2 regions of the Acetobacter vaccinii genome follow, and region 2 is predicted to be linked to the other one. Evidence: predicted binding sites of a transcription regulator. Region 2 holds the regulator's gene; the other holds the start of a gene.

Region 1 (8,390 bases), 1.2 Mb from region 2:
CATCGAGCATTTTCTGCCCGCTGGCCCGTTTGCCCAGTTGCCGCTGCCCGGCACGCAGGAACATCCTTACATGTCCGCCATTGTCTGGAGCGACAAGGACGGCACAGCCGAGCGTTTTGCTGCCCTGCCAGATGATATGTTTGCCCGGCAGGTGGAAAAGCGCATGGGCACGGGGCGGCTCGGCCGTGTACAGCCTGTAGGACGGCGGTGGACGTATCCGCTCTCGGCCCAGTATGCCCAGCGCTATGTTGCGACCAGAATGGTGCTGGTGGGTGACGCCGCCCATGGTATCCACCCCATTGCGGGGCAGGGGCTCAATCTGGGCTACCGGGACATTATTCAGCTGAGCAGCCTGCTGATAGACGCCCACGCCAAGGGGCAGGATGTTGGCGCCCCGGCGCTGCTGGCGCGCTATCAGGCCCAGTGTCGTCCGGCCAATATGCTTATGCTGGCGGCGACAGATGCGCTTGATCGCCTTTTTAGTAACAATAACCCGATCTTGCGCCTGGCGCGCGACATCGGCATTGCCAGCGTGCACCGGATGCCAGCCTTGCGGCGGGCCTTTGTCCGGCACGCCATGGGGCTGTAATGGGGGACCGTATGCAGGATGAACTTCAGCACTCCGTGATTTCCAGCCAGTTTGATGCCAGCAGCAGCCTGTGCGCGCCGCAGCTTGCCGTGCTGTGGCAGCAGATGACACAGCAGGCCTGCACATGCAGCGACCAACTGGTCAAAGGGCTGCTGACAACAGGCGTGCGTGCCCATGCTGATTTTGCCTCCGCCCTGGCAGCCCTGTTGGGGCGCAAGCTGGGTGACCGCTCGGTGGCGGTCGATGCGCTGACAGAACTGGTGCAGGAAGGGTTTGATGCAGACCCCGACATTGTTTGCGCGGCCGCAGCCGATCTGCTTGCCATTCGGGAGCGTGATGCGGCCTGCCCGGACTTTGTCACGCCGTTTCTGTTCTTCAAAGGCTACCATGCCGTGCAGGCGCACCGTGTAGCCCACTGGTTGTGGCAGCAGGGCCGCAGGCATTTGTCTTTGCACCTGCAAAGCCGTGCGTCGGAACTGTTCGGGGTGGATATTCACCCTGCCGCACGGTTTGGTCGCCGGATTCTGTTCGACCATGGGACAGGGATTGTGGTGGGGGAAACCTGCGTGATCGAGGACGATGTGTCCTTGCTGCAAAATGTCACGCTGGGCGGTACAGGCAAACATAGCGGTGACAGGCACCCCAAGGTGCGCCGCGGCGTGCTGATTGGGGCTGGCGCGAAAGTGCTGGGTAATATCGAGGTAGGGGAAGGTGCCAAGGTTGGGGCAGGGTCCATTGTGCTGGAAACTGTGCCGCCCTTTACCACCGTCGTGGGCAACCCGGCCCGCAAGGTTGGCACCCGCCATGTCGGCAGTATGCCCGCCCTAAACATGGACCAGACCCTGCCGCCGATAGACTATATTATTTGAGAACTGTTCCTCTGTGGCACTGCTTGCACGCAAGTCGTTGTCACAGGGGATAATGCGGTCTTTCCCGCAGCAACCAACGTAAGCTTATGTCATCAGTCTTCTGATTGAGGACTTGTTGAGCGCTTCAGGCACCGGCTGGTAACGTGAACCCGCTTGCAAAGCATTTGCAAAACTTAAGAAGTTTTTGGTGAAGCTTTTTCCAAAAAGCTTCAAGCAATGCAGCCTTTAAAAGAAGGCAAAACCTCAAAACACTCTTTTTGTCAGAGGCGGCTTTTGAGCACGTCTTTTATGCACGGAGACTGGCAGCGTTAAGGCGCCAAAACGCCCAGCCCTGACATGCAGGAATATGGTCTCAGAGGGCAGAAACGAAAAACGGCCACGGACGATAGTCCGTAGCCGTTCCCGCAAGGGGGAGGGGCGGCAAGCCACCCCTCATCGTGCCTGTTGGGCAGAACTTCTGATTAGAAGTCCATGCCGCCCATGCCACCCATGCCGCCCATGTCAGGGCCACCGGCCGGAGCCGACTTCTTTTCTGGGCGTTCTGCCACCATGGCTTCCGTGGTGATCAGCAGGCCAGCGACAGAAGCCGCGTCCTGCAGAGCCGTACGGACAACCTTGGCAGGGTCGATGATGCCGGCGTCAACCAGGTTCTTGTATTCACCTGCCTGAGCGTCGAAACCGAAGTTGTAGTCGTCGCTTTCCAGCACCTTGTTGGCAACCACAGCGCCGTCTTCACCCGCGTTGAGGGCGATCTGACGCAGCGGAGCCTGCAGGGCGCGCAGGATGATGCCACCGCCGACGCGCTGGTCGTCGTTGTGGTAGTGCAGGTGGGCAAGAGCCTTGGTTGCGCGGGCCAGAGCCGTGCCACCACCGGGGACAATGCCTTCTTCAACCGCAGCGCGGGTTGCGTGCAGGGCGTCGTCAACGCGGTCCTTGCGTTCCTTGACTTCCACTTCCGTGGAGCCACCGACGCGGATAACGGCAACACCGCCAGCCAGCTTGGCCAGACGTTCCTGCAGCTTTTCACGGTCGTAGTCGGAAGAGGTTTCCTCGATCTGGGCGCGGATCTGCTTGACGCGGCCCTTGATGTCGTCGGAGTTGCCGGAGCCATCGACAATGGTGGTGTTTTCTTTGTCGATGTGGATCTTCTTGGCGGTGCCAAGCATTTCCAGCGTCACGGTTTCCAGCTTGATGCCCAGATCTTCGCTGATCACCTGGCCACCGGTCAGGATCGCGATGTCTTCCAGCATGGCCTTGCGGCGGTCGCCGAAGCCCGGAGCCTTGACAGCAGCAATCTTCAGGCCACCACGCAGCTTGTTGACAACCAGGGTTGCCAGCGCTTCGCCATCAACGTCTTCTGCAATGATCAGCAGCGGACGGCCGGACTGCACAACAGCTTCAAGCAGCGGCAGGATCGGCTGAAGGGAAGACAGCTTCTTTTCGTGGATCAGGATGTAGGGGTTTTCCAGGTCCGCGGTCATCTTTTCCGGATTCGTCACGAAATACGGAGAGATGTAGCCACGGTCGAACTGCATGCCTTCAACAACATCCAGCTCGGTCTGGAAGTGCTTGGCTTCCTCAACCGTGATGACGCCTTCGGAGCCAACCTTCTGCATGGCTTCGGAGATCATCTGGCCGATTTCGTGTTCGCCATTGGCGGAGATCGTGCCGACCTGGGCGGTTTCCGCCGGGGTGGTCACTTTCTTGGCGTTCTTCTTCAGCTCTTCGATAACGACAGCAACGGCCTTGTCCACACCGCGCTTGAGGTCCATCGGGTTCATGCCAGCGGCAACGGCCTTCATGCCTTCACGCACGATAGCCTGGGCCAGCACGGTGGCGGTGGTGGTGCCGTCACCAGCAACGTCGTTGGTCTTGGACGCCACTTCGCGCAGCATCTGTGCGCCCATGTTCTCGAACTTGTCAGCCAGTTCGATTTCCTTGGCGACGGAAACGCCGTCCTTGGTGATCCGCGGTGCGCCGAAGCTCTTGTCCAGCACAACGTTGCGGCCCTTGGGGCCCAGCGTTACCTTGACGGCATCGGCCAGAATGTCCACGCCGCGCAGCATGCGCTGGCGTGCGTCAGCACCAAACTTTACGTCTTTGGCAGCCATTGAATTTCTCCTGAGAAGATCGTTCTGGGTTGGAAAAGCGGGTCAGCGATTCAGGCAGAGATAATGCCCAGAATGTCGCTTTCCTTCATGATCAGCAGTTCCTCACCGTCGATCTTCACTTCCGTGCCGGACCACTTGCCGAAAAGGATGCGGTCGCCGGCCTTGACGTCAAGCGCCACAACCTGCCCCTGTTCGTTACGGGCACCCGGGCCTACGGCCACGACTTCGCCTTCCATCGGCTTTTCTTTTGCCGTGTCGGGGATGATGATGCCACCGGCGGTCTTCTGTTCGCTCTCAAGGCGGCGAACAACTACCCGGTCGTGTAAGGGACGAAATTTCGTCATTATGGATTGCTCCACATTGCTGTGCTGCGGCGGCGCCCTCGTTAAAAAAGCAACGCCACCTGTGTGAACCGCGCGTACATACGCCGCGACGCGTTAGCACTCCCACCCCGGGAGTGCCAGCAATGGAGATAGGTCTGCCCCCCAGCAGTGTCAAGGAAGCCCCCTGTCTTTCTTTCCAATTTAACACACTCGGGTGTTCATCCCCCTTTAAGAAGGGTCAGAATGGATATTCTGATTGACAATCGGCCACGTACATGGCCGGAATAGCCCCAGACCTGTGTGGCACATGTTCGTGCGGCAGGCGCTTCCCGTAAGTGAAAAGACAAGGATTATCGCGGCCCATGGCTACAGGGACAGTCAAGTGGTTCAATACCACCAAAGGTTTTGGTTTTATTGCGCCAGATGAAGGTGGGAAAGATGTGTTCGTGCACATCACCGCCGTGCAGGCGGCCGGGTTGCGCGGCCTGAATGACGGACAGAAAGTGTCTTACGAACTGACAGAGGAACGTGGCAAGCAGGCTGCTACGGAACTCAAGCCGCTCTAACGGCATAGTCTCCTGCCTGTTCAGCCTGCTTTCGGGCCGCCTGTTCAGGCAGGAGTGTTATTGCCTGCCAGGAAGGCTGTAATTTCCCTGGCGGCTTCGGCCAGCCCCGCCCGTTGGATATCGCATCCATCAGGAAAAGCGTGGAGCAGGCGTGAGGGTGTGCGGCGGTCCAGCAGCACAAATACCCCTTTGTCAGTCTGGCGGCGGATTAACCGCCCAAATGCTTGGCGCAGTCGCAGTCGGGCTATGCTGTCATCAAATTCCCTCGGATTCCCGCCAGAGGCATGGATGCGTCGCTCCCGGTGCAGAATGTCGGGTCGGGGCCATGGTACGCGTTCAAACGCGACCAGCCGCAGGGCGTTGCCCGGAACATCCACTCCATCGCGCATGGCATCGGTGCCCAGCAGGCAGGCGTGTTCCTCCGTGCGGAAAATATCGACCAGAGTATTGTTGTCCATGGCGTCAACATGCTGGGCGTAAAGCGGCAGGCCTTCGGCTTCCAGCGTGGGGGCAATGCGGTCGTACACGCCCCTCAGGCGTGAAATGGCGGTAAACAGGCCAAGCCCACCCCCGCCGGATGCCTGAAAAAGTGTGCGGAAGGCGGCAGACAGGTCCACGATGCTGCTGTTGTCCACATCCGTGATGATAAAGGTGCGTGTCTGCTGCCCGTAATTGAAAGGGCTGGCCAGGCTTGCGCGGATGGCGGGGGATGGAAAGTGGTTGGCCCCTGTACGGGCTTCCGCCGCCTGCCATGCGTCTTCCGCAGACTCGTCGTCAGGGTCGGTGGCCCCTTGCTGGTCGCGTAGGGTGGCGGATGTAATCAGCATGCCCTGTGCAGGCACAGCCATGATGGCAGCAAAGGGAATGGTCGGGTCCAGCCAGTGTCGGTGCAGGCCTGCGTCGATTTCCCCCATGCGTTGGCGTTCGCGCCGTTCCAGCCGAATAAAATGGACATGGGTCGGGGCGGTTTCCTCAGGGGGCTGCTCCAGAGCCGAGAGCATGCTGATCCATGCTTCTAGGCGCGAGACCGCGCGGCGGCGCAGGCTGCGGGTCATGGCCTCGATCCGGCCGCGGGTGTTGCTGTCCAGACTGTCCGCCTCAGCATGCAGGCGGTCCTGTAGCCGCTGGACCAGCGTACGCAGGGGGGTGGCCAGACGTTCCAGCGCGCGCGCCAGACTCTGGCCTGCCTCAAGCAGATCCGGGGTGAGCGGGTGGAGGTCACATTCCAGCGTGGCGTGGGCTGCCACCTTGCCGCTGTCCTGCGCGCGAGCCAGCGCTTGCTGCCTGAGCAGACGCAGGAAGGTTTCTGTCGGGTTATCCAAAACAGGCTGCACAGGTTCAGCGACTGCGGGGAACAGTTCAGACAGTGCTTCGTCAGGTGTTGGGCCATTGTCCAGCGGGGCTGTGTGCCCGTGCTCCTCATCCGTTCCCAGACGGCCAGACCAGCCTGGGGCAGGCAGGGCATGTGCGGCTACAAGGGCGGCACCCAATGGGGTTTCAAGCTTGGGGTGGCCGACAATCAGGTCGTCCAGCCTGCGTTTGAGGCCCCGAGCCCGCGACCGTCTGCCTTCGGCCCCGAGTAGCCAGCGCCGGAGTTCTGCGGTCTCAAGGCCAGAGAGCTCCGCGCAGAAGGCCCCATCTGCCGCATCCGCCAGGTGGTGGCCTTCGTCAAACACGTAGCGGGATGGTGCGGCGCCGGGCTGTTCCTGCGTGACATCATCGCTCATTCCCGCCTGCTCGTAAGCGGCCTGTGCCATGACAAGCGCATGGTTGGCGATCACGAGGTCTGCATCCTTTGCACGGCGGATACCGTGTTCCACAAAGCACTTCTGGTAATGAGGGCAGGCGCCGTGAATACATTCGCCCCGCCTGTCAGCAACGCCGCTCAGGTTTCCATGGCCGAACAGGTCTCCAAACCAGCCGGGAAGGTCACCGCCCATCAGGTCGCCATCGGCGGTGGCCAGTGCCCAGCGGGCCAGCATGACCAGCGCAATGGTAATGCCCGCAGGGCGGGAGGCCGAACTGTTGACGGCGTCTTCCATGTTCAGCAGGCACAGGTAGTTCTCCCGCCCTTTGCGCAGCACCACCTTCTGCCGGTGTATCGTAGCATCGGGGTAAAGGCGGCGGGTTTCCTGCTCGATCTGGCGCTGGAGGTGGCGTGTATAGGTACTAATCCAGACAGCCCCGCCGTTACGTTCGGCCCAGAGGCTGGCCGGGGCGACGTAGCCCAAGGTTTTGCCCGTGCCTGTGCCAGCTTCGGCCAGCACTACGGCAGGGTCACCCCGGACAGAGCGCGGGATAAAGGCTGCGGTGGCAACGCTGGCAAAATCGGCCTGACCTGCCCGGCTTTCTGCTCCCGGACCAAGCAGCTCCGCCAGCCGGGTGCGGACTTCCGTAGGCGATATGTCGTAGGAGGAGGGCGGGGGCAGGGGGGCGGTTTCTTCCCATTTTGGTAAGGTGCGCCAGACCCGCAGGGCATCGCCGGGTTGCAGCATGCTGTCGGGCAGAGTGCCGCGCTCGTTCAGCCTGTCATGCAGGCCAAGGGTTTCCGCCACGGTGCCTGACCAAGCCCAGCCAGCCTGGCCCAGACGCAGGCAAAAAGCAGCCAGATGTTCCGCCATGGGGCCACGCCCCTGCTGTTGCAGGGCTTCGAGCAGGGTTGTCATCAGTTGTGGCAAAAGGTCAGCCTCGGCCTGCCCTATGCGTTCGGCCTCAAAGCCAAGGGCCAGCGCAAGGCCGCGTGGTGTTGGGGCGGCTGTGCGGGCGGGATAGACAAAGGCGAACAGTTCCAGCAGGTCCAGCCAGGGGCTGGGCTGGCCTGTGGGGGGGAGGCCGAGCTTGCGGGCCAGTGATGGTCCATGCACGACAAGGCATGCCGGTGTGTTGTGCAGGCGCTCCAGCACGTGCTGCGTGGCAAGGGACAGGAGTTCCCCATCCTCTGTCAGCAGGGAGAAGCGGCCCTGATGAGGAATAAGAGCCGGAGCATCGTGCGCGGAGGGGAACGTGGGCTGCATGACTATTTCAGATGAGCCATCCGCGCCCGGAATGCCAGAGGGTAAAAAGCAGAAAAGCCTGCCACCGGGGCGGGTGGCAGGCTTTTGAAGGCTCTGAAGGGGGTGCCCTTCTTACTCTTTCAGGCTGTCTGCAACGGTTTCGCGCAGCTTGCTGTAGAGGTTGCCATTGCCTGCAACAATCATCACATCGTCAGGCAGATCGTCCAGGTCTGCGCCGTCAGGGTCTGTTACCTGGCCACCGGCTTCGCGCACAAGTAGGATACCTGCTGCGCAGTCCCATGGCTTGATGCCGAATTCCCAATAGCCTTCGTAACGGCCTGCTGCGACCCAGGCCAGGTCTAGCGCGGCAGCGCCAAAGCGGCGGATACCGGCAACACGCGGCATCAGGTTGCCCATGACACGTGCAAACGGCAGGCGCAGGCGGGCCGGAACCTTGGCGAAGGGAATACCCGTGGCAAACACGGCTTCCTGTATGTCCCGCCGGGCGGACACACGCAGGCGACGCTCGTTCAGATAGGCACCAACCCCTTTTTCGGCCCAGAACATTTCGCCCGCAGCGGGGTTATAGACCAGAGCTGCCGCCAGTTCGATCTTACCATCGGGCAGCTTGCGCTGCAGGCCGATGGAAATGGCCCAGTGCGGGATACCGTGCAGGAAGTTGGTGGTACCATCCAGCGGGTCCACCACCCAGCGCCATGTCCAGTTGTCGCCACCGGATGCACCGGATTCTTCCATCAGGAACGCATAACCGGGGCGTGCGCGCTCCAGCTCTTCACGCAAGGTCTGTTCCGCACGCAGGTCGGCCTGGGAAACAAAGTCTCCCGGCCCCTTGATGCTGACCTGAAGCTGTTCGACTTCATTGAAATCGCGCAGCAGACGCTTGGCCGCTTTTTGGGCGGCGGTTTGCATCACCATCAT
Region 2 (8,390 bases):
AGCGACAGGCTGAGTGCAACCGTCGCCCTGCTGGAAAACAACGGCGTGCGGACCACAGTTGAGGGGGATGACCTGATCGTGCATGGCACGGGCGGGGACATACCCGGTGGCGGGCAGGTGCAAACCCACATGGACCACCGGCTGGCCATGAGTGCTACGGTTCTGGGTCTGGTCGCCGCGCAGCAGGTGGAAATTGACGATACGGGTTTTATCGACACCAGCTTCCCCGGTTATCTGGCGCTTATGAACAGCATTGGCGCGGGGTTCTGGATATGAGCCAGGGTGGACCTGTTATTGCGGTTGACGGCCCCGCTGCTGCTGGCAAGGGCACGCTGGCCCGCAAGCTGGCCGAGGCGCTGGACCTGCCCTATCTGGACACCGGGCTGCTCTACCGTGCTGTCGCACGGCTGGTGCTGGATGCCGGGGCCAACCCGACCGACCCCGCCGAGTCCTTTGCGCATGCCCTTGTGGCGGAGGACACCCGCAGGCCCGACCTGCGCAGCCCTGAGGTCACACAGGCGGCAAGTCAGGTGGCAGCGCAGCCTGCGGTGCGGGCCGCTTTGGTCGAAACCCAGCGCCGTTTTGCCGCCGCCCGTGGGGGCGTGCTGGACGGGCGGGATATTGGCACGGCCATTTTCCCCAACGCGGATGTCAAACTGTTCATTACCGCCTCACCCGCCACACGGGCGCTGCGGCGTTTCCTGCAAACCGGGGGGGACAGCACCGCCCCGGATGCGCAGGAAAAACTGCGCGTGATGGAAGAGGCCCTGGTGGCGCGGGATGCGGCCGATGCCGGGCGCGATACCGCCCCCCTGTGCATTGCGGCTGACGCCCATGTGATTGAGACCGATACGTCCGATGCCCAGACCGTGCTGGCCGAGGCCCTCCGCATTACTCGCGAGCGACTCGCCACACAGGCAGGTTAGGCCCACGCGCCCCCAAACCGGGCCGGGGGCGGCAGGTGGGCTGCTTTTTTGCCCCTCCCGCCGGTTTGGGTTGACAAAGCAAGCCCGCGTGGTCTCTGTGCACATCAGAAATCCTCCCTCTGAGGTGGATTTTCATGAAGAAGAACGAATCCGGCTCGGCAGGACAGCCGCAGGGGAAGTCCCCGGCGGACTGGCCGGGCAAGACGTGCCGTAGGACGCGGGGCGCAGGAATGGCCGGTCGGGCGCCAGCAGGCACCGGTCGGGCGTGGGATTAACTGTTACACATGGCTTCAGCCACAACCCAGACCACGGATCATTTCCGTGGCGAAGATTTTGCCAGCCTCCTTGATGAGACCCTGGGCCGCGACACCGGTTTTGACGGCTCCGTCGTCCGTGGCCGCGTTGTCCGCCTGACCGACGACCATGTGATTGTCGATGTTGGCCTGAAGAGCGAGGGCCGCGTTGCCCTGCGCGAATTCGCTCCCCCCGGCGTCAAGCCCGAAGTGCAGCCCGGCGATGTTGTGGAACTGTATGTCGAACGGTACGAAGACCGTGACGGCAGCATTGTTCTCTCCCGCGAGAAGGCCCGCCGCGAGGAAGCCTGGACCAGCCTCGAAAAAGCTTTCGAAAGCAACCAGCGCGTCAACGGCACCATCTATGGCCGCGTCAAGGGTGGTTTCACGGTTGATCTGGGCGGCGCCATGGCGTTCCTTCCCGGCAGCCAGGTTGACATCCGCCCCGTGCGTGACGTCGGCCCGCTGATGGGTGTGCCCCAGCCTTTCCAGATCCTGAAAATGGATCGCGCACGTGGCAACATCGTTGTCTCCCGTCGCGCCGTGCTGGAAGAAACCCGTGCAGAACAGCGCAGCGAACTGATCCAGGGCCTGACCGAAGGCATGATCCTGGACGGCGTTGTCAAGAACATCACCGACTACGGCGCGTTCGTGGACCTGGGTGGCGTCGACGGCCTGCTGCATGTCACCGACATTGCGTGGAAGCGTATCAACCACCCGTCCGAAGCCCTGCAGATCGGCCAGCCCGTGCGCGTGCAGGTTATCCGCTTCAACCCCGATACGCAGCGTATCTCCCTTGGCATGAAGCAGCTTGAGGCTGATCCGTGGGAGAACGTGGCCCTGAAGTACCCGCCGGGTGCACGTTTCACCGGCCGCGTGACCAACATCACCGACTACGGCGCCTTTGTGGAGCTGGAACCCGGTGTCGAAGGTCTGGTGCACGTTTCCGAAATGTCCTGGACGAAGAAGAACGTCCATCCGGGCAAGATCGTCGCGACCTCTCAGGAAGTGGACGTGATGGTTCTGGATGTGGACAGCGCCAAGCGCCGCATCTCCCTGGGTCTGAAGCAGGTTCAGCGCAACCCGTGGGAACAGTTCGCCGAAGAAAACAAGGTCGGCTCCACCGTGGAAGGCGAAATCCGCAACATCACGGAATTCGGCCTGTTCATCGGTCTGTCTGCGGACATCGACGGCATGGTGCACATGTCCGACCTGTCCTGGGACGAAGCTGGCGAAGAAGCCATGAAGGGCTACGAAAAGGGCCAGGTCGTGAAGGCCAAGGTTCTGGACGTGGATGTCGAGAAAGAGCGTATTTCTCTGGGCATCAAGCAGCTTCAGGAAGACCCGGCAGCTGACGCTCTGGCAAGCATCCAGAAGGGCAGCATTGTCACCTGCATCGTGACCGCGGTTCAGACCAACGGGATCGAAGTGAAGGTTGACGAAGTTCTGAGCGGTTTCATCCGTCGCGCCGAACTGGCCCGTGACAAGGCCGAGCAGCGTCCGGAACGCTTCGCCGTTGGCGAACGTGTGGATGCGAAGGTCATCTCCGTTGATCGCGTTGCCCGCAAGGTCGCTCTGACCATCAAGGGTCGCGAAATGGAAGAAGACAAGCAGGCCATCAACGACTACGGCTCTGCTGACAGCGGTGCATCCCTGGGTGATATCCTGGGTGCGGCTATCCGCCGTCGCAACACCGAAGGCGAAGGCTGATTTTATCAGCCTCGCCAGGATCGGGTTGGTGTGCGCAGGCACCCTAACCTGATGCGGTGATGTAAAGAGTGAGAAAATGGCGTCTTTCGGGGCGCCATTTTTTTTGTGCCCGTTACAAGGCGTGGTGCAGCATGGAGCGTGCAGGATACAGGCCAGCAGCAGCCGGGCCTTGGGGCACGGTCTATGGGGTAGATACGGTTTTGTGGGGCACAGGGGGCAGGCCCGCAAGCTTGTGGGCTGTTAGCCGCAGGCGGGGCCAGAGGTATGTGCTGGCAGCCCGCCCAGGTTTTACGTGATGTCAGGCCAGGCAGGCCGCGCGGAAGGCGGCAAAGGCGCGGGCGCGGTGGCTGATGGCGTTTTTCTGCTCGTCGGTCATTTCCGCAAAGCTGCGGGTTTCCCCTTCGGGTTGGAACACCGGGTCGTAGCCATGGCCATTGGTACCACGCGGCGGCCAGTTGATCTGGCCATCTACCCGGCCTTCAAAACACCAGGTCTGGCCATCGGGCAGGGCCAGGCACAGCACGCAGGTAAACCAGGCAGCCCGGTCGTCGGTGCCAATGCCTTCGTGAATACGGGCCATGGCACCGGCAAAGTCCTTGTCCGGCCCGGCCCAGCGGGCGGAGTAAACGCCCGGTGCCCCCCCAAGGGCCGCAACACACAGGCCGGAATCATCCGCCAAGGCAGGCAGGTTGGCCGCGCGGGCGGCGGCCTGCGCCTTGATAATGGCGTTGCCTTCAAACGTGGTGGCGGTTTCTTCCGGCTCGGGTAGGTTCAATGCCCCGGCGGAGACAACGGTAATGCCAAACGGGGCCATCAGGGCTGCAAATTCGGCCAGCTTGCCAGCGTTGTGTGTGGCCAGCACCAGGGTGCTGCCGTGGGCGAGGGTGGGGTTGGTCATGTCAGTGGCTTTCGGCAGCGGTTATGGCGGCATTCTGGGCGGCAAACAGGTCGCTCACGCCAATGCGGGCCAGGGAGAACAGGGCTTCGAACTGTTCTTGCGTAAAGGGGGCATGTTCTGCCGTGCCCTGTATTTCCACAATCCGGTTGTCGGCGGTCAGGACAAAGTTGGTATCGGCGGCGGCGGCGCTGTCTTCCGCGTAGTCCAGGTCCAACACGGCCCCGGTTTCCGTCAGCCCGCAGGAGACTGCCGCCACCTGCCCGTGTAGTGGCACCTGGGACAGCACACGGTTGGCCACCAGCCTGCCAAGGGCCAGCCGCAGCGCCACCCATGCTCCGGTGACCGAGGCACAGCGCGTGCCGCCATCGGCATTCAGCACATCACAGTCGAGGGTAATGCTGATTTCACCCAGTGCATTCAGGTCTGTGACAGCGCGGAGCGAACGGCCAATCAGACGCTGGATTTCCTGCGTGCGGCCCGATTGCTTGCCCGTGCTGGCCTCACGCGTGCCGCGGTTATGGGTGGCGCGGGGCAGCATGCCGTATTCGGCTGTCACCCAGCCCGACCCCTTGCCACGTAGAAAGGGGGGTACGCGGTTGTCCACGCTGGCGGTGCACAGCACCTCTGTGCCGCCAATGCGGATCAGGGCCGAACCTTCGGCATGGTGGGAAACCCCGGTTTCAATAACAACCGGGCGCATCTGGTTGGGGTGACGGCCTGAAGGGCGCATGGGTGCTCCTTGACGGGTCAGCAGTGGGTGGTGGTGTCCAGCACATAAAATGTTTGTGGCGCGAGTAAAACCGGCCACGACACGCTATAAGGGGGAAAGAGGAACTGCACGAGAAAGAAAGCCGGTTGTCATGAAGCACGCTCTGCTGTCTGCCGGAAGTGCCCTGCCGCCTGGGCTTGACCCGCGCTCGGCCACAATCTTGCGTGAAATTGTGGAGGAATACGTGGCCAGTGGGGAGCCCGTAGGCTCGCGCACACTGGCCCGGCGGCTGGACCAGCCCCTGTCCCCCGCGACCATTCGCAATGTCATGGCATCGCTGACCGAGGCCGGGCTTCTGTTCTCACCCCATACATCGGCCGGGCGCTTGCCGACGGAAAAAGGGCTGCGGCTGTTTGTGGATGGCCTGTTGCAGTTTGGCGCATTGTCCGAGGACGATCAGCGCGCCATCGGCTATTCGCTCGAGGCCCACGGGCGCTCCCTGCATGACACGCTGACCGAGGCTTCGGCCCTGCTGGCGGGCATGTCGGACGCAGCGGGGCTGGTGGTGGCCCCCAAGGGGGAGGGCGGCATCAAGCATATCGAATTCGTGGCGCTGGGGGGCAGCCGCGCCCTTGTCATTCTGGTGGGTGTGGATGGGCGTGTTGAAAACAGGGTCATAGAAACCCCGCCGGGCATGCCGCCCTCGGCCTTGGTGGAGGCCGCAAATTACCTGAACGCCCATGCCATGGGGGCGTCCCTGCCGGACCTGCGGCAGCGGGTCGGGGCGGATATGCATGGGGACAAGGCAACGCTGGACAGCCTGACAGCCGAGGTGGTGGAAAGCGGGCTGGCCATCTGGGATGCCGGGCGCGAGGGCGGGGGCGGCACACTGATCGTGCGCGGCCAGTCCCGCCTGCTGGTTGACCTGGACGGGCAGGAGCGCCTGCTGGCCATCCAGACCCTGTTTGACAGGCTGGAAGCGCAGGAAACCATGCTGCGTCTGCTCGAGTTGGTTGAAACGTCCGAAGGGGTACGTATTTTCATCGGGGCGGAAAGTGGGCTGTTTGGCACCACGGGCATGTCCGTCGTCATGGCTCCGGCGCGGAATGAGGCAAACAAGATCGTGGGGGCAATCGGGGTTATTGGCCCCACCCGGATCAATTACGGTCGTGTTGTGCCGGTGGTGGATTATACGGCGCGTATTCTGGGCGGCATGCTGGGCTGAAAACAGCCCGCCTCCATGGTGCCCGCGTATAGGCTGGTCGGAATTCCGCCACGATTGTGCGGGCAATCTGCACGATGAGGAAGACGACAGGAAACGGGAATGATAAAGAAACCGGTATGACACGCATTCCGCCCTCCGGTGACCCGGCTTCTCCTTCCAACCCTGATCAGGACCCGGCTTCCGCCCCGTCGCGGCGGATCATGCCTGTGCGGCCCCGTTTCCGGCTCTGGCGCACCCTTTTGGGCAGTGCGGCAGCGGTTGTGCTTGTGGGCAGTGTCGGCGGGGGTATTGTCCTGTGGGGGCAGTATCAGGGAATCGTGTCTGACCTGCCGACAGTCGAAGGGCTGCGGTCCTACCAGCCCCCGGTGATGAGCCGCGTTTACGCAGGCGATGACCAGCTTGTGGCCGAACTGGCGAACGAGCGGCGTATCTTCGTGCCCTACAGCGCCATTCCCGACAGGGTGAAGAACGCGTTTTTCGCAGCGGAGGACCGCAAGTTCTGGACCCATAAGGGGGTGGACCCCTTTGCCATTATCCGTGCGGGTCTGACCGACCTTACCCGTGGGCGTGGGCGCAGGCCCATCGGGGCGTCCACCATCACGCAGCAGGTGGCGCGTATCATGCTGCTGGGCAGCAATGCGGTCTCGATGCGCCGGAAGGCCAAGGAAGCCTTTCTGGCCATGCGGATCGAGCAGGTCCTGTCCAAGGAAAAAATTCTCGAAATCTACCTGAACGAAATCTATCTGGGCGAGGGCGCTTACGGGATCGGTGCTGCGGCGCAGACCTATTTTGGCAAGCCGCTTGATCAGTTGGATGATGCTCAGGCCGCGTTTCTGGCGGCATTGCCCAAGTCGCCCACCAACTATAACCCAGAGCGCTTTCCCGATGCCGCCATGGGCCGCCGGAACTGGGTGCTCGAACGCATGGTCGATACCGGTGCGTTGTCTGCCCAAGCCGCGCATGAGGCCGAGGCCGAACCTCTGGGCAACCGCAGCTTTACCCGGCCCGGCCCGGCCCCCGGCTCGGAATGGTTTGCCGAGGAAGTGCGGCGCGAACTGCTTGAGCGCTACGGGCAGGACACCACCATGCAGGGTGGGTTGGACGTACACACCAGTCTGGACCTGCCCTTGCAGCGTTCAGCGCAGATGATCCTGCGGCAGGGGCTGGTGGCGTATGATCGTGCCCATCGGGGCTGGCAGGGGCCTGTGCACCACCTGCCTGATATTGGCCCCGGCACTACCGAAGCCGAATGGACACGCGCCCTTGTGGCCGTACCTGCCCCGCCGGGCATGATCGACCAGTGGCGTCTGGCTGTGGTGCTGGATGCAGCCCATGGGCAGGTCGGTTGGCTGGAGGGCGGTGTGGCGCGCCGTGGCGCTGGTGGTGTGGCTCAGACAGGGCTTTTGCAGACCAAGGATATTGCCTGGGCCAAACGCCAGCGCGCCCTGCGTGAGGGTGATGTGGTCATGGTCGAGCCCCAGGCCACGGGCGGGCATGTGGCGCTTATGCAGGTGCCACAGGTGGAAGGTGCTGTGGTTACGCTGAATGCGCGGACAGGCCGGGTGCTGGCACTGGTGGGGGGGTGGTCTTTCCAAGCTTCCCAGTTCGACCGGGCAACGCAGGCCATGCGCCAGCCGGGTTCGTCCTTCAAGCCGTTTGTCTATCTGGTGGCCATGCAGCAGGGCCTGTCGCCCTCGCAGGAGTTTGACGACTCCCCGGTGTCATACGGCACATGGCACCCCAACAATTACGAAAAAGATTTCTGGGGCCCCACAACCCTGCATGATGCGCTGCGGGAATCGCGCAATCTGGTCACCATCCGTCTGGCCGCCTATCTGGGCATGAAGAATATTGCCGACATGGCCGAAAAGCTGGGTCTTGTGTCCTCCATGCCGCTGGTGCTGCCTGCTGCTCTGGGGGCGGTGGAAACCACGGTGCTGAAGGAGGCCGGAGCTTACGCCACGCTGGCGGCAGGCGGGCACCGGGTCAAACCGACCCTGATTGATGATGTGCATGACCGTGATGGCCGGGTGATCTGGCGTTCGGAATCCGGCCTGTCCCTGGTGCCGGAATCCATGGCCCAGACCACGCCGGGCAACACGGCTGATGCGGATGCGGTCAACCCCACCCATGCAGGCGACAAGGCCCCAGCCCCCGCTGCCCCTGTGGCCCAGGCTGTCGCCCCTCCGAACGAGAACGAACTGCCAGAAGTGCGTGATGACAGGCCCGCTGTCGCCACGCCGCAAAGTGCGTTCCAGATTACAACGATGTTGCAGGACGTCATCCGCCGGGGCACGGGCCAGCGTGCGGGTACTGGTATCGACAGCCCCATTGCAGGCAAGACCGGCACCAGCCAGAACTTTAACGATGCCTGGTTCTCCGGTTATTCGCCCGACCTTGTGACGGTGGTCTGGGTCGGGTTTGACACCCCGCGCTCTCTGGGCAGGAACGAGACGGGTGGCGCTATCGCAGGCCCGATCTGGAACCGGGTTATGAAAGTGGCGCTGGACGGCAGGCCCAAGCTTGATTTTGCCGTGCCCGAAGGTGTCACGCTGGTGCGTTACGACACCGGGCGCGGTGTGGCGGTGGATGCGTTCAAGCCTGATCAGGTGCCGGGCCAGAGCGTCAG

What was found. Region 2 encodes HrcA, which represses chaperone genes, less so after heat shock. Its sites were predicted from a motif close to GTTNGCACTCNCNNNNNGNGAGTGCNAAC; they were not measured.
Region 1: a site for HrcA is predicted at 4,006-4,034, ahead of groES (co-chaperone GroES). Genes of this name have one in related genera too.

What each region holds. Positions count from the first base shown of each region.
Region 1 is NZ_CP043506.1:2,098,838-2,107,227, forward strand. It holds gene FLP30_RS09470 (UbiH/UbiF/VisC/COQ6 family ubiquinone biosynthesis hydroxylase) at 1-589, shown strand, start outside; gene cysE (serine O-acetyltransferase) at 601-1,458, shown strand; gene groL (chaperonin GroEL) at 1,920-3,569, opposite strand; gene groES (co-chaperone GroES) at 3,620-3,913, opposite strand; gene FLP30_RS09490 (cold-shock protein) at 4,255-4,458, shown strand; gene FLP30_RS09495 (ATP-dependent DNA helicase) at 4,503-7,472, opposite strand; gene FLP30_RS09500 (inositol monophosphatase family protein) at 7,584-8,390, opposite strand, start outside.
Region 2 is NZ_CP043506.1:897,751-906,140, reverse strand. It holds gene aroA (3-phosphoshikimate 1-carboxyvinyltransferase) at 1-276, shown strand, start outside; gene FLP30_RS03985 ((d)CMP kinase) at 273-926, shown strand; gene rpsA (30S ribosomal protein S1) at 1,211-2,929, shown strand; gene rdgB (RdgB/HAM1 family non-canonical purine NTP pyrophosphatase) at 3,228-3,827, opposite strand; gene rph (ribonuclease PH) at 3,829-4,557, opposite strand; gene hrcA (heat-inducible transcriptional repressor HrcA) at 4,688-5,761, shown strand; gene FLP30_RS03960 (penicillin-binding protein 1A) at 5,878-8,390, shown strand, end outside.